3 regions of the Streptomyces sp. NPDC111802 genome follow, and region 3 is predicted to be linked to each of the others. Evidence: riboswitches for the same ligand, from Rfam matches in the RefSeq annotation. Region 3 holds a riboswitch; each other region holds the start of a gene.
The links. A riboswitch is a leader RNA that binds a small molecule or an ion and turns the genes downstream of it on or off. The one in region 3 is predicted to bind cyclic di-AMP.

Region 1: linked by a shared signal. The riboswitch ahead of ACZ7NC_RS12065 (C40 family peptidase) and the one ahead of ACZ7NC_RS24790 (transglycosylase SLT domain-containing protein) in region 3 are both predicted to bind cyclic di-AMP.
Region 2: linked by a shared signal. The riboswitch ahead of ACZ7NC_RS02640 (C40 family peptidase) and the one ahead of ACZ7NC_RS24790 (transglycosylase SLT domain-containing protein) in region 3 are both predicted to bind cyclic di-AMP.

The regions. Positions count from the first base shown of each region.
Region 1 is NZ_JBVKCZ010000009.1:64,660-68,799, forward strand. Features, by position in the region: gene ACZ7NC_RS12060 (tellurite resistance/C4-dicarboxylate transporter family protein) at 1-475, opposite strand, end outside; gene ACZ7NC_RS12065 (C40 family peptidase) at 692-1,891, opposite strand; cyclic di-AMP (ydaO/yuaA leader) riboswitch at 1,900-2,070, opposite strand; gene pcrA (DNA helicase PcrA) at 2,442-4,140, shown strand, end outside.
Region 2 is NZ_JBVKCZ010000002.1:214,288-218,427, forward strand. Features, by position in the region: gene ACZ7NC_RS02630 (ATP-dependent Clp protease proteolytic subunit) at 1-625, shown strand, start outside; gene ACZ7NC_RS02635 (hypothetical protein) at 633-941, shown strand; cyclic di-AMP (ydaO/yuaA leader) riboswitch at 1,361-1,493, shown strand; gene ACZ7NC_RS02640 (C40 family peptidase) at 1,497-1,970, shown strand; gene ACZ7NC_RS02645 (LysE family translocator) at 2,024-2,638, opposite strand; gene ACZ7NC_RS02650 (LysR family transcriptional regulator) at 2,769-3,695, shown strand; gene ACZ7NC_RS02655 (ATP-binding protein) at 3,700-4,140, opposite strand, start outside.
Region 3 is NZ_JBVKCZ010000023.1:38,516-42,655, reverse strand. Features, by position in the region: gene fahA (fumarylacetoacetase) at 1-566, opposite strand, end outside; gene ACZ7NC_RS24795 (HAD family hydrolase) at 870-1,700, shown strand; gene ACZ7NC_RS24790 (transglycosylase SLT domain-containing protein) at 1,740-2,468, opposite strand; cyclic di-AMP (ydaO/yuaA leader) riboswitch at 2,474-2,648, opposite strand; partial or broken gene ACZ7NC_RS24785 (hypothetical protein) at 2,930-3,091, opposite strand; partial or broken gene ACZ7NC_RS24780 (CocE/NonD family hydrolase) at 3,181-3,565, opposite strand; partial or broken gene ACZ7NC_RS24775 (peptide MFS transporter) at 3,751-4,083, opposite strand.

The DNA of each region.
Region 1 (4,140 bases), on a different contig from region 3:
TTGTCTCTGATGCGGCGAGTGTCGCGCCCAGGACGGCTACGCCCTCCGTGGCCACGCAGCCGAGGAAGACCCCGCCGGGCATCTGGCGGTGCCAGTCGCGTACGACGGCGATGAGGATGCCTGGCCAGAGCAGGGCCGCTAGGGCCAGGAGCGCCTGGGCGAGGGGTTGCCAGCCGAGGGTGCTGAAACGGGTGCCGAGGACTGTTGTCGCCGCGACGGCGGTGAGGGCGGCCGGGGTGGCTGCCTCCTTGAGCCATCTGGGGCGGTCCCGGAGGAGGCGGGCGGTGAAATCCCCCGCCAGGGCGAGCCAGGCTGCGCTTGCGAGGGCCAGGGCGATGCGGGACAGGGTCTCGTAGCCCGTCTGGTGCAGGGCTACCGAGATGATGCCGGTTGCCATGACGGCGGCGCCGGCTGCGGGGGGTCGCCGCGACCACCAGGTGTGGAGGGGGGAGGTGCGGGTGGTGGTGGCGCGCATGGGGCGATGCTAGGGAGTGGGGTGGGGGATGGGGGTGGGGCGCGCGGGGGGTGGGTGCGCGTTGATGCCTGCGGTGGTCTGTGTGTGTGGGGGCGGTGGGGTACGGGTGCTTTTCGGCTCGCCTTAGCGTTTCGCGGCATGGCCGCTGTGTCTGTGCGTGCCACGCGCGCGTGGCCTTACGAGCGGCCCGCGCGCGTGGTCGGGAGAGGACGGGTGTCAGGCGGGGCGGACCACGCTGTGGATCGACGACTCCCCGTCGTAGTAGATCGACTCCTCGCGGACGTAGGCGCCGGGCTTCGGGGCGTGGATCATCATGCCGTTGCCTATGTAGATGCCCACATGGGTGACGTCGTCGTAGAAGAAGACCAGGTCGCCGGGCTGGGCGCTGGAGAGGGAGACCGTGGTGCCGGCGTTGACCTGGTCGTAGGTGACGCGCGGGATGTCGACGCCGGCGGCCTTCCAGGCGGCCTGGGTGAGGCCCGAGCAGTCGTAGGAGTCGGGGCCGGTGGCGCCCCAGACGTACGGCTTGCCGATCTGGGAGCGGGCGAAGGCCAGGGCCTTCTCGGCCTTGGTGGCGTACGAGGAGTCCGAGGAGGACGGGTCCGAGGAGGACGGGTCCGAGGAGGACGAGTCCGAGGTGCCGGAGTCGGACGGGGGCGCCGTGCTCTCCTGCTGCTGTTGCGCGGCTTCCTGGCGCTGGCGCTCGGCCTCCGCCTGCTGGCGGGCCAGTTCGGCTGCCTTGCGCGCGGCTTCCTCCTGCTTGCGCTTCTCGATCGCGGCGAGGCGGGCCTTCTCCTCCGCCGTCAGCTTCGAGAGGAGCTCGCGTGCGTCGGAGAGCTTCTGCTGGACGGTGGTCTTGGCGGTCTGGAGGTCGTTCTGCGATTCGGTGAGCGTCTCGAGGCTCTGGGTGGCCTCCCTGCGCTTCTTCATGGTCGCTGACTGCTGCGTGAAGTACTCGTCGACCGATTCCTTCTGACGGTCCGTCATACGGCCCATCAGCTGGCTCTGGTCGAAGTAGTCCTGCGGGGTGTCCGCGAGGAGGAAGGTCGCCGTGTCGGGGGCGGTGGCGCCGGTGCGGTACTGGGCGGCGGCGGAGCGGCCCAGTTCCTCGCGTGCCTCGTTGAGCTTCTGGGTGCGCTGGGCGACGTCGTCGAGGAGGGTGTCGACGCGCTGGCGCTGCTTCGCGGTCTTCTCCTTGGCCGCGTTGTACTTCTCGGTCGCCGACTCCGCCTGGCGGTAGAGGTCGTCGACCTTCTTCTCGACCTCTTCGAGGCTGGGGTTGTCGTCCGTCGAGGGGCTCGCGTTGGCCGTCTGGGACAGCAGGGCGACGGACGTGAGGGCCGCCGTGGCGAGGGCGGGGGTCCGTATGCCTGCTACGCGCGTACCGGCGGGACGCGACTTGCGGTGCGACGCCAAGGGAGGCGACTCCTTCCATGCTCCGCCTACCGAGTTAGCTGTCGGGTTCGGGCGGGTGGTTCGGAAGGGTTGCCCTACGGCCGTTCCCGGATGGGAAGTCGGGCCGATTCACCCCAAGTTCGGTGGGTCCCCGGCTCCGGTTCGCCGTGCGGGCGCGCCGGACTCGGCGGAGGCCGTGCGGCCCGGCGTCGATCGCCGGTGGGGGTCGTACGGCCTGTCCGGCACGGTAGCCAACTCGTGTGGCCCCTGTGAAGGTTGATGTTCGATATGCCCGATACATTTTCGTGACCTTGAGGCGAGGCGGTATCAGGAGCAGCTGATTCGGGGGAGTGCGGGACTGTTTGAGTACTTATGTGGTGGGTGGGTTGTTTCGCATTATTTGTTGCGGTATTTGATCGCTCGGCCTGGTCGATCGCTTGCTGTAAGGGGCTGGTCGCGGGGGGTGAGGGGCTCTCGGGCGGGTGTCCCGGAAGATCGTCGGGATTCGGAACGTGTGATGTTCTCGGGGTGGCGGCGGGCTGTCAGTGGGGCCGCCTAGACTCGGAGAGCGATGAGCAGCCTCTTTGACGACAGCTTCCTGGCGGACCTCCAGGCCCCACGGGCCCATGAGGAAGAGCCGCCACCACCGCCCGAGGGCGATCACGCTCCGGAGCCGGTTCCGGACGATCTGTTCGGTGGGAAGTTCGACGTGCCGCCGGACCGGGACGCCTACTACCGCGACGGCGCCCCGCGGCCGGCCATCGACGCCGCGGCGCTGCTGGAGGGGTTGAACGAGAACCAGCGCGCCGCCGTCGTCCACTCCGGCACCCCCCTGCTCATCGTGGCCGGGGCCGGATCCGGCAAGACGCGTGTGCTCACCCATCGCATCGCCCATCTCCTGGCCGAGCGGAACGTGCATCCGGGGCAGATCCTCGCGATCACCTTCACCAACAAGGCCGCCGGTGAGATGAAGGAGCGCGTCGAGCAGCTCGTCGGCCCGCGTGCGAACGCGATGTGGGTGATGACCTTCCACAGCGCGTGCGTGCGCATCCTGCGCAGGGAGAGCAAGAAGCTCGGGTTCACGTCGTCGTTCTCGATCTACGACGCCGCCGACAGCAAGCGGTTGATGGCGCTGGTGTGCCGTGATCTGGACCTCGATCCCAAGCGCTTCCCGCCCAAGTCCTTCAGCGCCAAGATCAGCAACCTGAAGAACGAGCTGATCGACGAGGAGGACTTCGCCGCCCAGGCGACGGACGGCTTCGAGAAGACCCTCGCGCAGGCCTATGCCATGTACCAGTCGCGATTGCGGGAGGCCAACGCCCTCGACTTCGACGACCTGATCATGACGACGGTCAATCTGCTGCGGGCCTTCCCGGACGTCGCCGAGCACTACCGCCGTCGTTTCCGGCACGTCCTCGTGGACGAGTACCAGGACACCAACCACGCCCAGTACGCGCTGGTGCGCGAGCTCGTCGGGACCAGCGAGCACCCCGTCGACGTGCCGCCCAGCGAGTACGACCTCGCGCCCGCCGAGCTGTGCGTGGTGGGCGACGCCGACCAGTCCATCTATGCGTTCCGGGGCGCCACCATCCGCAACATCCTCCAGTTCGAGGAGGACTACCCGGACGCGACGACGATCCTGCTGGAACAGAACTACCGCTCCACGCAGACGATCCTGACCGTCGCCAACGCGGTCATCGAGCGCAATGAGTCCCGCCGCCCGAAGAACCTGTGGACCAACGCGGGCGCGGGCGCGCGCATCACCGGCTATGTCGCGGACACCGAGCACGACGAGGCGCAGTTCGTCGCCGACGAGATAGACCGACTGACCGACGCGGGGGACGCGAAGGCCGGCGACGTCGCCGTCTTCTACCGTACGAACGCCCAGTCCCGTGTCTTCGAGGAAGTCTTCATCCGCGTCGGGCTGCCCTACAAGGTCGTCGGCGGGGTCCGGTTCTACGAGCGCAAGGAGGTCCGGGACGTACTCGCCTATCTGCGGGTGCTGGCCAACCCCGAGGACTCCGTGCCGCTGCGACGGATCCTCAACGTCCCCAAGCGTGGCATCGGTGACCGCGCCGAGGCGATGATCGACGCCCTTTCACAGCGGGAGAAGATCAGCTTCCCGCAGGCGCTGCGGCGTGTCGACGAGGCGTACGGCATGGCCGCGCGGTCGACCAACGCGGTCAAGCGGTTCAACGCGCTGATGGAGGAGCTCCGTACGATCGTCGAGTCCGGCGCGGGACCGGCGACCGTCCTGGAAGCGGTCCTCG
Region 2 (4,140 bases), on a different contig from region 3:
GTCCGCCCGCTATGTACTGCCCGAGTTCACCGAGCGCACGAGTTCAGGCATCAGGACGCAGGATCCGTACTCGAAGCTGCTGGAGGAGCGGATCGTCTTTCTCGGCACACCGGTCGACGACACCTCGGCGAACGATGTGATGGCGCAGCTCATGTACCTGGAGCACAAGGGCCCCGACCAGGACATCTCGCTGTACATCAATTCGCCGGGCGGCTCGTTCAGCGCGATGTCGGCGATCTACGACACGATGCGGTACGTCGCCTGTGACATGGAGACGATCTGCCTGGGCCAGGCCGGCTCGGCCGCCGCCGTGCTGCTGGCCGCGGGCACGCCGGGCAAGCGGTTCGCGCTGCCGGGGGCCCGAGTGGTGATCCATCAGCCGGCGCTGCCCGAGCCGATCGAGGGTCAGGCGAGCGATCTGGCCATCCAGGCCGAGGAACTGACGCGCGTTCGGGCCCGCCTGGAGGAGACGCTCGCCGAGCACACCGGGCGCAGCCGCGCGCAGGTGGCCGAGGACATCGAGCGGGACAAGGTCCTGACCGCCGAAGAGGCGCTGGGGTACGGGCTGGTGGACCGCATCATCCCCAGCCGCAGGGCCACGCTCGCGCCGCCCACGGGGCGGTGACCGGCCGGTGCTGCCACCTGAGCTGCCGCCGCTGCCCGCGCTGACCCGCGCGGAGGGTGAGTTGATCGACCGTTACCTCGATGTGGTGGACCTGCTCGGCCGGATCAACCCGGCGCAGCACGGCGACACCTACCGCGGACTGCGTGCCGCCCAGGCGCTCGTGAGCAGGGCGGCCGAGCTGCGGGACGCGCTGGCGCTGATGCATCAGCGCGGTGAGACGGAGCTGCACGCGCCCACGCTGGCGCGTGCGTTGCGCGTGCTGGACGGAGAGCGCCGCACGGCTCGCGTCACGGTTCCGCCGTGCTCCGACAGTTGACGACGAGTACCGCCGGATTCCGGACTCCCCGCCCCCCCGACGAGGCGTCCGGAGCCGAGCCGAAACGGACCAAATGGCGTACCCCCTTTCGGCGTAGCGGGCTCTCCTTTTGCGCGGCCGTCAGGGTTGCGCAACGGGCATGACGCCAAGACGGAATTAGGCGTTCCATCCCTGGTCCGGGACTCCTCGGGCGCCTGGACACTCACTCGAACACAGGAGTACCCACCCGAACGGGTGAGTGGTGAGTAACCCCACAAATCCCCGATTCCGTTGGGTATTTCGCTCATCCGTGCGTCAAGATCCCTGACTGACGACAAGCCCCCGCCACAGCGGCGGGGCGGTCCGGGCGGACGCCGAGTCCTGCCGCCGCCCGGATGACCGGTCGACAGGAGTGGATCGGCAGGAGTGGAGGACCCGAGCAAGACGGGTCGCCGGAGCGGACGTTCGTTCGAACCGAGCAACCCTTGGGGTGAAGCCGCGGCAACGCGGCCGGGCAACTTCGCCAGCCCGAATCCGACAGGTCATCCTTCACAGGCGGCTGACGAAGGGTTGCGCATGACTGCGCTCAATCGTGTCCCGTCGCTCATGGTCCGCGCCGGTACGGCCTCGGCCCTCACCATCGCCGCAGTGGGCGGCTCGATAGTGGCACCCGGCTTCACCTCGGAGGCGGAGGCTGCCACGCCGGCGTCGAAGGCACTTCAGGTCGCGGCCTCCAAGAAGGGCTCCCCGTACAGGTGGGGCGCCACCGGGCCGCACCGGTTCGACTGCTCCGGGCTCACGCTGTTCTCGTACAAGAAGGCGGGCAAGAAGCTGCCCCGTACGGCAGCCCAGCAGTACAACAAGACGCGCCACATCTCCGCCAGGAGCCGCAAGGCCGGGGACCTGGTGTTCTTCCACTCGGGGTCGAACGTCTACCACGTCGGCATCTACGCCGGGAAGGGAAAGATCTGGCACTCCCCGAAGACCGGGGACGTCGTGAAGCTGCAGAAGATCTGGACCAGAAGCGTCTGGTACGGCCGGGTCAAGTGACCTTCCCGGGGGCGGTGGCGGCGATCTGATGCGCCGTCACCGGCCCCGGGGTCTCAGAGGGCCGACAGCGGCGTGGCGAGGAGCGCCACGCCGAAGGCGGTCAGTGCGGCGCCGGTGACGAGCGTGACCGCCCGGGCGGCGCGCGGCCGGCGCAGCCATCTGCCGAGCCGGTCCACCAGCAGGGCGACGACCTGGAACCACACCAGCGCGATGGCGAGCACGATCAGGGCGAGCAGCAGCGTCCTGGGCAGTGCCGGAGAGCCCGCGGGCACGAACTGCGGCAGCACGCTGAGGAAGGTCAGGGACGCCTTCGGGTTGAGGGCGTTGGTGACGAAGCCCTGCCGCAGGGGCCGCGCGGTGAAGTCCTCGCGCTCGTCCGCCACTTCGGTGTGACGGTGGCGCAGCGTCTGGACGCCCAGGTACAGCACATAGCCGCCGCCGACCACTTGGAGGGCCCGGAACAGCGCCGGTACGGCGGCCAGCACCGCGGCCACTCCCACCACGGCCAGCGTCACATGGACCAGCAGCCCGGCCCCGATCCCGAGCGCGCAGGCGATGCCGGCCCGACGGGAGACCAGGGCGTTGCGTACGACGACGGTGAAATCGGCCCCGGGCATGGCGACCAGGCCGGCGGAGACCCCGGTGAAGGCGATGAGCTGAGCGTCCATGGGGTCCAGACTGCCGCGCGGATGCCTTCAGCAGGTATTTCGAATATCCTGGGAAGCCCTAAAGCATCGCTTAAGGCACATGGTTCAGGCGGATGCTTCAGGCGGATGATTCAGGCAGATCGGGGACCGCATGTACGACCCGACCCGGCTCGCCGCACTGGTGGCGGTCGCGGAGGCGGGTTCCATCACCCGGGCGGCGGAGCGGATCGGCTACACCACGCCGGCGCTCTCCCAGCAGCTGGCCAAGCTGGAGCGCGAGGCGGGCACCGCCCTGCTGGTACGGCACCACCGCGGGGCGCGACTGACGGGTGCGGGCGAACTGCTGGTGGCGCGGGCGCGGCGGGTGCTGGACGAGCTCGACCGGGCCCGGCACGAACTGGCCCGGCTGACCGGGCTGACGGGCGGCACGCTGCGGCTCGGCACCTTCCAGACCGCGGGCATCCATCTGCTGCCGCCGGCGCTCAGCGCCTTTCGCCGGGCCCATCCGGACGTGGAGCTGACGGTCGCCGACTACGAGCCCTCGGCCGGTGTCGCCGCGGTGGCGGCGGGCGAGGTCGACCTGGCGCTGACACACGCCTATGAGCCGGGGGAACCGATGCCGCTGCCCGCGTCCGTCGGCATCGAGCCGATCCTGGTCGAGGAACTGGTCCTGGTGTCCGCTCCGGGTCATGTCCTCACCAGTGGCGCCGCACGGCTTCCGCTGGGCGAGCTCGCCGGGCAGCCCCTGATCAGCATGGCACCGGACGCTCCTGCCCGGCGGGGCGTGGAGGCGGCGCTGACCCGTGCCGGGGCGACCGCGTCGGTGCTGGTCCCGACGCCGGGGTATCTGCTGGTCTGCGCGCTGGCGAGTGCGGGACTCGGGGTCGCGGTGGTGCCGGAGATGGTGGCGCGCACGTCGGTCACTCCGGTCGGGGTGCGCGCGCTGGAAGGCGGGCGGTTGCGCCGTACGGTCTCGGTCGCCTTCCGTAGCGGGGAGGCGGCACCCGCCGTGGACGCCTTCCGGGCCCTGCTGCGCGGCACGTTCGGCCGGTCCTCCGGGCAGCCGCAGCAGGCCTGAGGGGTTACGGCTCCTGCGGTCCCGCGGCGCCGACCGGTGCGGCGGGCACCGTCCAGGGAAGTTCGATGGAGACGGTCTTGCCGCCCTCGCGGGTCGGGCGCACTCTCATCTTGCCGCCGCACTCCGCGGTCAGCCAGCGGATGATCACCATGCCCCGTCCGTTGTCCTGCTGCACGGCGGCCGGTAGCCGCTTGGGGAAGCGCGGATGGCTGTCGGTGACGCCGATGCGCAGGTGTTCGTCACGGTCGAGCACGAGGTCCACCGTGAAGGTGGGTGACTGTCCGAGGGTGTGCTGTACGGCGTTGGTGGTGAGTTCGGAGACGATCAGGCGGATGGTGTCGGCCACTTCCGTATCCGGTGGCAGACCCCATTCCGCGAGGGTGGTGAGCACATAGCCCCGGGCCGCGGAGACCGAGGCGGGATCGCTCGGCAGAGTGACGGATGC
Region 3 (4,140 bases):
AGGCGGACCGACGGACCGAAGACGGGCGCGGGGTCGGTGGGGGCCTTGCGCTGGCCCGACGGCCGTACGACATCCGTGCCGGACACGACCACCGTGCCGGAGCGGCCGTGGTAACCGATGGGCAGGTGCTTCCAGTTGGGGGTCAGGGAGTCCGCGGCGTCGGGGCGGAAGATCTGGCCGACGTTCCGGGCGTGGTTCTCGGAGGCGTAGAAGTCGACGTAGTCCGCGACCTCGAAGGGGAGGTGCAGGGTCACCGAGGACAGGGGGTGCAGGAGGTCTCGGATGGCCTCCTGGTGTGCGGGCACCGTCACCCAGGCCGTCAGTGCGCGCCGGACGTCGGACCAGGTGGTGCGGCCCGCGGCGAGCAGGGGGTTCAGGGAGTCCTGCGCGAGCAGCGGGGCGTACGGCGAGCCGAGTGCGTAGGCCGCCCTGCCCGCGTCGAGGACGTGGTCGCCGAGCCGGACGCCGACCCGTCGCGCGGAGTCCGAGCCGGGAAGGGAGAAGACGCCGTACGGAAGGTTGTGCGTGCCGAAGGGGTCGCCCTCGGGGAGATCGAAGGGGGGCATGGGGTGCTGCCTCACTCTCATACGCTCCGTATGCCATGTGGTCGGGCCACACGTTACGGGTGAGCCGCCGGTCTTGGGCAGTGCGAAAGTCGCGTCGTCGGCGCCGGCGAAACAGCTGGTCGCCCCGCCGGGCTGACGCTCCGGCGCACTCCGGCACCACGTGGGAGTGAAATCACCAGGGGTGGAGGGCAGTTGTGGGCGAGGAGGCAGAAGCGGAACCGGAACAGGTGTCAACACATGTGAACGCGGCAGCCGTCCGGTTCAGGTCGAGTCGATGGGGCTTCCTGTCCGTATTCTCTGATCATGGCCGCACCCATCGCATATTCACTCATCGCCACTGACCTGGACGGGACGCTGCTCCGAGGTGACGACACGCTCTCCGATCGGACCCTCGCAGCGCTCGCGCGGGTGGCGGCGGCCGGTGCCCAGCACCTCGTCGTGACGGGACGGCCGGCGCCCAGAGTGCGGCCGCTGCTCGACGACCTGGGCAGCAGGGGGCTCGCGGTGTGCGGACAGGGCGCGCAGTTGTACGACGCCGGCGCGGATCGTCTGCTGTGGTCCGTCACGTTGGACCGGGAGCTGGCGGAGACCGCGCTCGGCAAGATCGAGGCCGAGGCGGGGCAGGTGTACGCGGCCGTCGACCAGGACGGCGTGGACGGGCTCACGCTCATCGAGCCCGGGTATCTGATGCCGCACCCCACCCTGCCCGCCGTACGCGTCCGCCGCCGTGACGACCTGTGGTGCGAGCCGATCAGCAAGGTGCTGTTGCGCCATCCCAGCCTGTCGGACGACGAGTTGGCGACGACGGCGCGTTCGGTGGTCGGCTCCCTCGCGACGGTCACCATGTCGGGGCCCGGCACCGTCGAACTCCAGCCATGCGGCATCACCAAGGCGACGGGTCTCGCGCTGGCCGCCGAGCATCTCGGGCTCGGTCCGCGCGAGACCATCGCCTTCGGGGACATGCCCAACGACATCCCCATGTTCGACTGGGCCGCCCGGGGCGTCGCGATGGCCAACGCGCATCCCGAACTCAAGGCCGTCGCCGACGAGATCACCCTCTCGAACGAGGACGACGGCATCGCCGTCGTCCTTGAGAGGCTGTTCGCGGGGAGTCTGGCGCATATCGCTCAATAAGGGAGGATATGCGCCAGCGGCCTGGCCCGGTTACTTCTCCTAGTAGGGCCCGTTCACGTTGTCGATCGAGCCGTAGCGCGCGGCCGCGTAGTTGCACGCGGCCACGATGTTCGCGACCGGGTCGAAGGGGTCGTACACCGTCCCCGGGACGTGGTAGCTCGCGAAGGTGGGGTCGATGACTTGGAGAAGGCCCTTGGACGGGGTGCCGGCGGCGGCGTTGGAGTCCCAGTTGTTCATGGCCAGCGGGTTGCCGGACGACTCGCGCAGGATGTTGCGGTGAATGCCCTCGTAAGAACCCGGAATTCCGTTTTGGGACATGATGTCCAGCGCGTTGCGGATCCAGCCGTCGAGGTTGTTCGGGTACGTCTTCACCGAGGACTGCGTGGCCTGGGCGACGGAGGACTTCTTGGCGGGCGCGGACGCCTTGTCGGCCGTCGTGCTCGGCGCGGCAGCCTTCTTCGTCGCCCGGACCTTCAGGTCGAGGCCCGGGTGGATCAGGCGGGGGTTGTCGCCGATGGCCTCGCGGTTGTCCTTGTAGAGCTGCTTCCAGCCGCCCTGGGCGTCGTAGCGGTCCGCGATGCCGTAGAGCGAGTCGCCCTTCTTCGTGGTGTAGGTGAGGGACCCGACCTTCGCCGCTGCGGGCTCCGCGGCGCTCGCGGTGGTCGCGCTCAGGAGGGGAAGGGCGAGGGCCGCGGTGCCGGTTCCGGCGACGACGACACGGCGGGTGAGCGGGTTGGTGCGGGGGCGGCGGTGCTTGCCTCGGGGCATGGCGCTGTTCCTCTCCGGCGCCTGCGAGGTGAGCTGTCGGGTTCGGGCGGGAGATGCCCGGCCGCGCCGCCGGGTGGCGGTGCGACTTCACCCCTAGCCGTTCCGACGCGCCATCGAGGCGTCCGGTCCGGCGACTTACCTGGGTCCCCCGCTCCTGCCGCGCGTGTGTGTGAGTTACGTCGGGGATGACTCGGGCGGCGGCAGGATTCGGCGTCCGCCCGACGAGCGGGAACGTATGCGAGAGCACATGCCCGGAACAAGTGCCGTGGTCACCTGACGTGCCGGTTGACCATGGTCTGGGGTGAATGGGGCGCTTGATCCTTTGCGGTTGCCAAGCCTCAACTTACCTTCGGTGCAAGGAGGGAAGGGGGTGGGTGCGCTCGGGTCTCCGGGTGGGTCCGCGTGACCCAATTCACTGGCAGCGCAAGAGCGGCAAATCGGGCAATGGCTCCAACTCGCCTTTAATCGGCTGTTCGTGGAGTCCGTTTTTCCCGTGTCTGATGGAAAAGCACCTCTTCGCCCTTCGTGCAGATGATCTCGTTGGGGGGCACGAAGTACGGGGAGGAGACCGTGAGGCGGATGCGGTGGCCGGGTGGGAAGGCGTATCCGATGCCGTTCAGCTCGAAGGTCACGTCACCTCCGACGTCAGCCGCAGCCGCACCTTCGGCTGCCCCAACGCCCAGGACTCGTCGCCCACTTCGAGCTCGGGGTACGCCGACCGCGCGTGCATGTCGACCGCCAGGAATGGAACCCCCCATGTAGTGCACGTCGTTGTCATAGCGGTCGTCCGTGGAGCAGACCGTGACGATCGCCTTGAGCGGTTCGGGCGCGAGGGCCGCGATCTGGAGGGAGTTGAAGCCCCGGGAGATGCCGAACATCCCGGCCTTGCCGTCGCATCAGGGTTGGGTCACCGGCCAGTTGACGACCTCGGCCCCGTTGGCCAGTTCCGTCGCCGGGTACTCGTCCGTGCGAGGAGTGCCGGTACGGGCTCGTCCGTCACCGGGCGCCACGCGCGCGTAGGGCTGTGTTCCGTCCGGGAGCGGGATGCGCAGGTCGTGATGAGTCGTCTGGTAGGGGAAGGACGTACGGATGTGCATGAGCGGGATCCCCGTCTGGTCGGTGGACCGGGTGCATCGTGCGGCGCAGCCGGCGCGCGGCGAGCGGGGCGAAGCTTGGTCGTGGCCGGCATGCCGGGGGTCTCCACGGACATGGGGTGGTCGTCGGAGGAGTAGGCGACCGGCGCGAAATCGGCGGCGTGCTTCCGTCCGGCCAGGTGACGGTGGCCGGCCATGGTGGCGACGCTGGGCTTCAGCAGCCCCGTGCGCGTGCTGATCAGGCCGAGGCCCACCCAGGTCGGTACCGCCATGGCGTAGTGGCCGTAGATGATCATGATGCCGCCCCATCGGTCTCCCTCGCCGACGGCCGGCTCGCCGACCGCGTCCTCGGTTCGGGCCGCGTGGTGCAGATGGGCGACGGTGCCGTAGGCGGCGGAGACGGAGGCGGTGGTTCCGGCCGACATGCCCATATCGCCGGGGGCGACCGTGTCGGCGAACTACAGGACGAGGATGGCCTGTATGCCGAGGAACAAGACGCGTTCCCAGGCCTTGAGCACGGAGGCGTTCCAGGGGTCGATGCAGGCTTCGGTTCGGGATACGAGCCGGTACTTCCCTAT